DNA from 2 places in the Pseudomonas sp. KB-10 genome. Region 2 is predicted to be linked to the other one. Evidence: predicted binding sites of a transcription regulator. Region 2 holds the regulator's gene; the other holds the start of a gene.
The links. Region 2 encodes FliA, which starts transcription of late flagellar genes. Its sites were predicted from a motif close to CTAAAGTTTNNNNNNNNNNNGCCGNTAA; they were not measured.
Positions count from the first base shown of each region.

Region 1: the regulator FliA is predicted to act here: its motif matches at 2,420-2,447, upstream of DXK50_RS08595 (flagellar protein MotY).

Region 1 is NZ_QYYB01000003.1:25,250-29,579, forward strand. Features, by position in the region: gene DXK50_RS08575 (DUF5064 family protein) at 1-141, shown strand, start outside; gene DXK50_RS08580 (bacterioferritin-associated ferredoxin) at 215-433, opposite strand; gene rnt (ribonuclease T) at 614-1,288, opposite strand; gene pyrC (dihydroorotase) at 1,285-2,331, opposite strand; gene DXK50_RS08595 (flagellar protein MotY) at 2,484-3,425, shown strand; gene DXK50_RS08600 (argininosuccinate synthase) at 3,532-4,330, shown strand, end outside.
Region 2 is NZ_QYYB01000002.1:128,916-133,245, forward strand. Features, by position in the region: gene DXK50_RS05595 (chemotaxis protein CheA) at 1-778, opposite strand, end outside; gene DXK50_RS05600 (protein phosphatase CheZ) at 791-1,579, opposite strand; gene DXK50_RS05605 (chemotaxis response regulator CheY) at 1,599-1,973, opposite strand; gene fliA (RNA polymerase sigma factor FliA) at 2,073-2,819, opposite strand; gene fleN (flagellar synthesis regulator FleN) at 2,816-3,646, opposite strand; gene flhF (flagellar biosynthesis protein FlhF) at 3,734-4,330, opposite strand, start outside.

The sequences.
Region 1 (4,330 bases), on a different contig from region 2:
CACGGCTTGCCACCCAACCACAGCCCGATCATGCGTGCGCATGCCGAATACGACGCGATTTTCGAGGACATCCGCGCCCAGTTGCATGCCGCACCGGGAGAAGCGGTGGACCTCGACCATCTGCAGCGCGACGGCCTATAGACGACCTCGAGGGGTTTTGCAGGCGAAAAAAAACCGGATTCCAGGATCCGGTTTTTTATTCGCGGGCTGTGTTTCAGGCAGCGACGAAACCTGCGGGGTAGGCGAGCGATGCCTGACTGCTCTGCACTTCGGCGATGGTTTCGCGAACTACCTGCTTGGCCAGGCAGGCGCACTTGCCGCACTGGCTGGCGATGCCCAGCGTGCCGCGTACTTCGCGGTAGCTGCAGCAGCCTTCATAGACCGCTTCGCGGATTTGCGTATCGGTGACACCTTCACAGAGGCAGACGTACATAAGCAAGGCTCGTCTTGGTAGTTCTGTTCGATGGGTCGGATACTAATGTTAATGAGAATGCTTGTCAAAGATCGATTGCGAATGCTCGCATCTCCTGACGAACGGTGTATGAGACCGTTGCGCAGATATGAAAAAACCGGCCTTGGCCGGTTTTTCATTGAATGGTGAATGCGCCGAGGCTTACTGATCGAACTCGTCCCAGCCGCCCATTTCCTTCCAGCGGTTGACGATGCCGCAGAACAGCTCGGCGGTTTTCTCGGTGTCGTAACGGGCCGAATGCGCCTCCTTGCCATCGAATTCGATCCCGGCGGCCTGGCAGGCCTTGGCCAGCACGGTCTGACCGTAGGCGAGGCCGGCCAATGTGGCAGTGTCGAAGCTGGAGAAGGGGTGGAAGGGGTTGCGCTTGATGCCGCAACGCGCCACCGCGGCATTCAGAAAGCCCAGGTCGAAGCTGCTGTTGTGGCCGACCAGGATCGCGCGCTTGCAGCCGGCCGATTTGATCGACTTGCGCAAACCCTTGAAGATTTCTCCGAGGGCATGCTCTTCGCTCACCGCCATGCGCAGCGGATGATCGAGCTTGATACCGGTGAACTCCAGCGCCGCCGCTTCGATATTGGCGCCTTCGAAGGGCTCGATACGGAAGAAGTGGGTGTGATCCGGATAAAGAAAACCGCTCTCGTCCATGGCGATGGTGGTCGCGGCGATTTCCAGCAGGGCGTCGGTAGCACTATTGAAGCCGCCAGTCTCGACATCCACCACCACCGGCAGGTAGCCGCGAAAGCGCGCCGCCATGGGCGTGCGCGGGCCGGAGGGCAGGCTGGGTTCGAGTTCGTCTTCGTAGTTGTCTTCGCTCACGCCTGGCCCTCCAGCAGTTTCCAGCGCAGGGTTTCGCCGGCACGCAGCGGTACTACGCTGTTTTCGCCCAGCGGCAGGCTGGCCGGTACGGTCCACTCATCACGTACCAGGGTAATGCTGTCGGTGTTGCGCGGCAGACCGTAGAAGTCCGGGCCGTGGAAGCTGGCGAAGGCTTCCAGCTTGTCCAGGGCGTTGCGCTGCTCGAAGGCTTCGGCGTACAGCTCGATGGCGGCATAGGCGGTGTAGCAGCCAGCGCAGCCGCAAGCCGCTTCCTTGGCGTGCTTGGCGTGCGGCGCCGAGTCAGTGCCCAGGAAGAACTTGACGTTACCGCTGGTGGCGGCGTCGAGCAGGGCTTCCTGGTGTACGTTGCGCTTGAGGATCGGCAGGCAATAGAAGTGCGGACGAATACCGCCAACCAGCATATGGTTGCGGTTGTACAACAGGTGGTGGGCCGTGATGGTGGCGCCGACGTTGGCCGAGGCCGCCTCGACGAACTGCACTGCGTCACGGGTGGTGATGTGCTCGAACACCACTTTCAGCGTGGGGAAGCGCTCGACCACGCGGGTCAGGTGCTCGTCGATGAAGGCCTTCTCGCGGTCGAACACGTCGATCTCGGCGCGTGTCACCTCGCCATGCACCAGCAGCAGCATGCCGACTTCGGCCATCGCTTCCAGCGCCGGGAAGATCTTGTCGATGCTGGTGACGCCCGAATCGGAGTTGGTGGTGGCGCCGGCCGGGTAGAGCTTGGCGGCATGCACGAAGCCGCTGGCCTTGGCTGCGCGCACATCCTCGGGGCTGGTGTTGTCGGTGAGGTAGAGCACCATCAGCGGCTCGAAGCGGCTGCCAGCCGGGCGCGCAGCGAGAATGCGCTGGCGATAGGCGTCGGCTTCGGCGGCATTGCGCACCGGCGGTACCAGGTTGGGCATGATGATGGCGCGGCCGAAAGTGCGCGCGGCGTCGCCGACGGTGTGTGGCAGCACCGCGCCGTCGCGCAGGTGAATGTGCCAGTCATCGGGACGCAGGAGAGTCAGGCGGTCGGACATGAAGGCTTCCAGGCGGGTAAAACGTGGCCGCATGTTAACTGAAAAGCGCCTGCTCGCGCTCGCGCCGACGCGACAATCGCACGCAGGGGTCAAGTTTCCGCGCACCTGACCGATACCCCGTGAGAATGCCCTGAACCGCCGTGGAGCCTGTCGTGCGTGCGCCCAATTTCCTCCTGATCAGCCTGCTGGCTGGCATGCCTCTGTGCCTGCCGGCGCATGCCATCAGCTTCCAGACGCGGCTGGAGAAGGTGGAGTGGACGGTGGAGGGCGATCAGTTCGAATGCCGCCTGAGTCAGCCGATCAGCAACTTTGGCAGCGGCGAGTTCGTGCGCCGCGCGGGTGAGCAGGTCACCTTCCGCCTCAAGGCCCGTGAGCGCTGGATGGGCGCGGGCTCGGCAACCCTGTTGGCGGCAGCGGCGCCCTGGCAGCCGGGGCGCGGCGATATCAACCTGGGCGTTGTCAGCGTCGGTAATGGCGAGGTGCCGTTCAACAGCTCGCAGGAGCAGGGCGCGCGCCTGCTCACCGGTCTGCTGGAAGGGCGCAGCCCGGTGGTGCGCCATCGCACCCTCAATGGCGGCGAAAATCTGGAAGTGCGGCTACTGCCGGTGAAGTTTCACAAAGCCTATGACGATTACCAGGCGTGCACCGCCAAGCTGCTGCCGGTCAATTTCGATCAGATTCGCCAGGCGCAAATCGGCTTTCCCGGCGGGGGCATCGATCTCGACCCAATGGCCAAGGCCAAGCTCGATATCATCCTCGACTTCGTCAAGGCCGACCCCAGCATCAACAGCTTTCAGATCGACGGCCACGCCGACAACAGCGGCAATCGCCTGACCAACCGTGATCTCTCGCGTCGCCGTGCCTTGGCCGTGCAGGAGTATCTGATAGCCGGTGGTATTCCTGCCGAGCAGATCACCATGCGCTTTCATGGCGAGCGTTACCCGCTGGTGCCGAACAACAACGAAGCCAATCGTGCCAAGAACCGCCGGGCGACCCTGCGCCTGGATCGCGTGCCGCAGCCCGAGACGCCGCAGCAGAGTGCTCCTGCTCCCGCCACGCCGCCTGCCGATCCAGCGGGCAGCCGAGCCTCCTGAGCCACTTTGGCGTCGCTTGGTCAACTCCGACTGTCGCACCCCTGTAAATTAAGCCGCTTGGCCAGTAGAATCACCGGTTTTACCGTACAACCCGTGGAGTGATGGCATGGCGGACGTCAAAAAGGTAGTTCTGGCCTATTCCGGTGGCCTGGACACCTCGGTGATCCTCAAGTGGCTGCAAGATACCTATAACTGTGAAGTGGTGACCTTCACCGCCGATCTCGGCCAGGGCGAGGAGGTCGAACCGGCTCGTGCCAAGGCTCAGGCCCTGGGCGTCAAGGAAATCTACATCGATGACCTGCGCGAAGAGTTCGTCCGCGATTTCGTCTACCCGATGTTCCGCGCCAACACCATCTACGAAGGCGAGTACCTGCTGGGTACCTCGATCGCCCGTCCGCTGATCGCCAAGCGCCTGATCGAGATCGCCAACGAGACCGGCGCTGACGCCATCTCCCACGGTGCCACCGGCAAGGGCAACGACCAGGTGCGTTTCGAGCTGGGCGCCTATGCGCTGAAACCGGGTGTGAAAGTCATCGCCCCGTGGCGCGAGTGGGATCTGCTGTCGCGCGAGAAGCTGATGGACTACGCCGAGAAGCACGCCATCCCGATCGAGCGCCACGGCAAGAAGAAGTCGCCGTACTCCATGGATGCCAACCTGCTGCACATCTCCTATGAGGGTGGCGTGCTGGAAGACACCTGGACCGAGCACGAAGAAGACATGTGGCGTTGGACCAAGTCGCCGGAAGCGGCGCCGGACACTCCGACCTACATCGAGCTGACCTACAAGGCCGGTGACATCGTCGCCATCGACGGCAAGGCCATGACCCCGGCCCAGGTGCTGGCCGAGCTGAACCGCATCGGTGGCGAGAACGGCATCGGCCGTCTGGACATCGTCGAGAACCGTT
Region 2 (4,330 bases):
CTGCCGCACCGGAGAACTGGCCCTTGCCATGCAACTGATCGAGCAGCGCTTCGAATTCGTCGTCGGTGATGTCGTCACCCGCCGGCGCGTCAGCCGCTACCGAAGCGACGGTAGCAGCAGGCGTCTCGACGGTGCCAGAGAACTGACCCTTGCCGTGCAGCTGGTCGAGCAGCGACTCGAACTCGTCATCAGTGATCTCGTCGCTGGCTGCGCTCTCCGCACTCGGAGCGGCCGCCGGCGCGTCACCCAGCGCATCGAGCAGTTGCTCGAACTCGCTGTCGGTGATGTCTCCCGAAGCAGCAGAGGGCGCGGCTTGGAATGCCGGCTCTGGCTCTGGCTCCGGCTCCGGTTCTGCTTGCTGCACCGGCGCAGGGGCCGCTTCGCCGCCACCCGGCTCGGCCAGACGTGACAAGGCCGCCAGCAGTTCCGGCGACGCGGGCGTCGGCTCACGCCGCTCACGTACCTCGCCGAACATGCCATTGACTGCATCAAGAGCCTCGAGCACCACATCCATCAGCTCCGAATCGACGCGACGCTCACCCTTGCGCAGGATGTCGAAGACGTTTTCGGCGATATGGCAGCACTCCACCAGCTCATTGAGCTGGAGGAAGCCTGCTCCGCCCTTTACGGTATGGAAACCGCGAAAGATGGCGTTGAGCAGGTTCATGTCATCCGGTCGGCTTTCCAGCTCGACTAACTGTTCGGATAACTGTTCGAGAATCTCGCCGGCCTCTACCAGGAAATCCTGGAGGATCTCTTCATCGGCGCCGAAGCTCATATTGTGTGCTCCTTAGAACCCTAGACTGGACAGCAGGTCGTCGACATCGTCCTGGCTGGAGGCAACGTCATCACGCTTATCGGCATGAATCTGCGGACCTTCACCCCGCGATGGTTCTTTTAATTTTTCCTGTTCGGCGCGCAGCACTTCGTGGTCGTGCTGAATGCCGGCAAAACGGTCGACCTGGCTGGCCATAAGCACCAGCTTGAGCAGGTTGCTTTCCACTTCGGTCACCAGCTGGGTGACACGCTTGATCACCTGACCGGTAAGGTCCTGATAGTCCTGCGCCAGCAAAATGTCGTTGAGGTGGCCGGAAAGCTTGGCGCCGTCTCGCTCGCTACGGGCGAGGAATAGCTCGACACGCTTGGCCAGCTCGCGAAAGCCATCGGCACCGATTTCGCGGCGCATGAAGCGGCCCCATTCGACGCTCAGGCTGTGTGCCTCGTCGCTCAGGTCATTGACCAGCGGCGCGCTCTGCTCGACCAGATCCATGGTCCGGTTGGCGGCCTTCTCGGTCATGGTCACGACGTAGTTCAGGCGTTCGGTAGCGTCGGCGATCTGCGACAGCTCCTGAGCATGCGGCATACGCGGGTCGAGCTGAAAGTTGACGATAGCGTTGTGCAGCTCACGGGTCAGTTTGCCGACTTCGTGATAAAGCCCGCGGTCGCGGACCTTGTTGAGCTCGTTGATCAGTTGCACCGCGGCGCCGAAATTGCCTTGTTCGAGGCTGTCGACCAGATCGCGGGCGTTGTTTTTCAGGGTCGACTCAAGGTCACCCAGCGTGGAGTCATCGTGTTCCATAGCACCCTCGCGGCTGGCATCAGCCGTTGACCCGCTCGAAGATCTTCTCGATCTTTTCCTTCAGCACCTGGGCGGTGAAGGGTTTGACCACATAGCCATTCACGCCGGCCTGGGCCGCCTCGATGATCTGATCACGCTTGGCTTCAGCGGTCACCATCAGCACCGGCAAGTGCTTGAGACGCTCATCGGCACGCACGGCACGCAGCAGGTCGATGCCGGTCATGCCGGGCATGTTCCAGTCGGTCACCAGAAAGTCGAAGCTGCCGCTTTGCAGCATCGGCAGCGCCGAAGTCCCGTCATCGGCTTCCGCGGTGTTGGTGAAACCCAAGTCCCGCAAGAGGTTCTTGATGATCCGTCGCATCGTCGAGAAATCGTCAACGATGAGGATTTTCATGTTCTTGTCCAAGTCGACCTCCGTACAGTCCCAAACGTATTGCGCTCGCAACTACGTCCTTTAATCATGAAACCGTTTCTGCCTGCGAGTACGCCGCCTTCAGCCAGCGCGCCATTCACTCAGCCGCGAGCGCAAACGCGCCGCGCACTGACTGTGCAACTGGCTCACGCGCGACTCGCTAACCCCCAGCACTTCACCGATTTCCTTCAAGTTCAATTCTTCATCGTAATACAGCGCTAGCACCAGACGTTCACGCTCCGGCAAGCCGGCGATGGCGTTGGCCAAGGCCGCCTGGAAGCGTTCGTCTTCGAGGTCCCGCGAAGGTTCGAGGTGGGTGTGCCCGGCGTCTTCGTGCAGCCCGCCATGCTCGCCGTCCTGTAACAGGTCGTCGAAGCTGAACAGGCGGCTGCCCAAAGTGTCGCCAAGAATGCCGTAGTAATCCTCCAGACTCAATTGGAGTTCGGCCGCAACTTCCTGATCTTTAGCGTCACGCCCGGTTCTCGCTTCAACGGCGCGAATGGCATCGCTGACCATACGGCTGTTGCGGTGCACCGAACGCGGCGCCCAATCGCCCTTGCGCACCTCATCGAGCATCGAGCCACGAATACGAATACCGGCGAAGGTTTCGAAACTGGCACCTTTGCCGGAGTCGTATTTGCGTGAGGCTTCGAGCAGGCCGATCATGCCCGCCTGAATGAGATCGTCGACTTGCACGCTGGCCGGTAAACGGGCCAGCAGGTGATAAGCAATGCGCTTGACCAGAGGGGCATAGCGTTCGATCAGCTGATGCTGGGAGTCCTGCGCCTGCGCCTTGTTGTACATACGAAGTCCAGAGGCTGCTGTCATACGGCCGAGTCTGCGGTCGGTTGCTGCACCAGACGCTCGACGAAAAACTCCAGATGGCCACGGGGATTGGCCGGCAGCGGCCAGGTGTCAACCTTCTGGGCAATCGCCTTGAACGCCAGAGCGCACTTGGAACGAGGGAAGGCTTCATAGACTGCGCGCTGTTTCTGCACGGCTTTACGCACACATTCATCGTAGGGCACGGCACCGACGTACTGCAGGGCGACATCAAGGAAGCGATCCGTCACCTTGGTCAGCTTAGCAAAGAGATTGCGCCCTTCCTGCGGGCTGTGGGCCATATTGGCCAGAACACGGAAGCGACTGATGCCGTGATCACGGTTGAGCAGCTTGATCAGGGCGTACGCGTCGGTGATCGAAGTGGGTTCGTCGCATACCACCACGAGGATTTCCTGAGCGGCACGAACGAAGCTGACCACCGCATCGCCGATCCCGGCAGCGGTATCGATCACTAGCACGTCAAGATTTTCGCTGATATCGCTGAACGCCTGGATCAAGCCGGCGTGCTGCATCGGCGTAAGGCTGACCATGCTCTGCGTGCCGGATGCGGCCGGCACGATACGGATGCCGCCCGGCCCCTGCAGCAGAACATCACGCAGGTCGCACTCACCCGCGATGACATCGGCCAGCGTGCGCTTGGGCGCCAACCCCAGCAGCACGTCAACGTTGGCCAGCCCCAGGTCGGCGTCCAGCAGCATCACCCGACGGCCGAGATCGGCCAGGGCCATGGACAGATTCACCGACACATTGGTCTTGCCGACGCCACCTTTGCCGCCGGTCACCGCGATCACCTGTACGGGATGCATACCCATGTTCTCTCTACACCTTGTCTAACTTCGACTTGACCAGAAGGCCGTTCACTCTCGCGTAACGCGAAAGGGTGCAACACTCTCGCCGCTTCAGCCGGCTCGCTGCGCCGGGTTGTGGTAGAGGCCGGCGAACATCTGCGCCATGGCATCTTCACTCGGCTCCTCGGCAGCCTGCAGCCCTACCGCACGACTGACCAGCTGATGGCTGCGCGGCACTTGCAGGTCATCCGGAATTCGCGGCCCGTCTGTCACATAGGCTACCGGCAGTTGCTGGCCTATAGCCAGACCCAAAACCTCTCCCAGACTCGCAGCCTCGTCCAGTTTCGTCAGTATGCAGCCTGCGAGGCCACAACGCTTATAACTATGGTAGGCGGCCTTGAGCACCTGGCTCTGACTTGTTGCCGCCAGAACCAGATAATTTTTCGCGTTGATGCGTGCCGAGGCCAGGCTTTCCAGCTGCAGACGCAGCGCCGGATCGTTACCCGGCAGGCCGGCGGTGTCGACCAGCACCACGCGCTTCTTGGCCAGCGGCGCCAAAGCCTGCAACAAAGACTGACCGGGGTCGATCTGGGTCACCGACACGCCGAGGATACGCCCCAAGGTCTTGAGCTGCTCCTGCGCGCCGATACGGAAGCTGTCCATGCTCACCAGAGCGACCTGCTGCGCGCCATACTTAAGCACATAGCG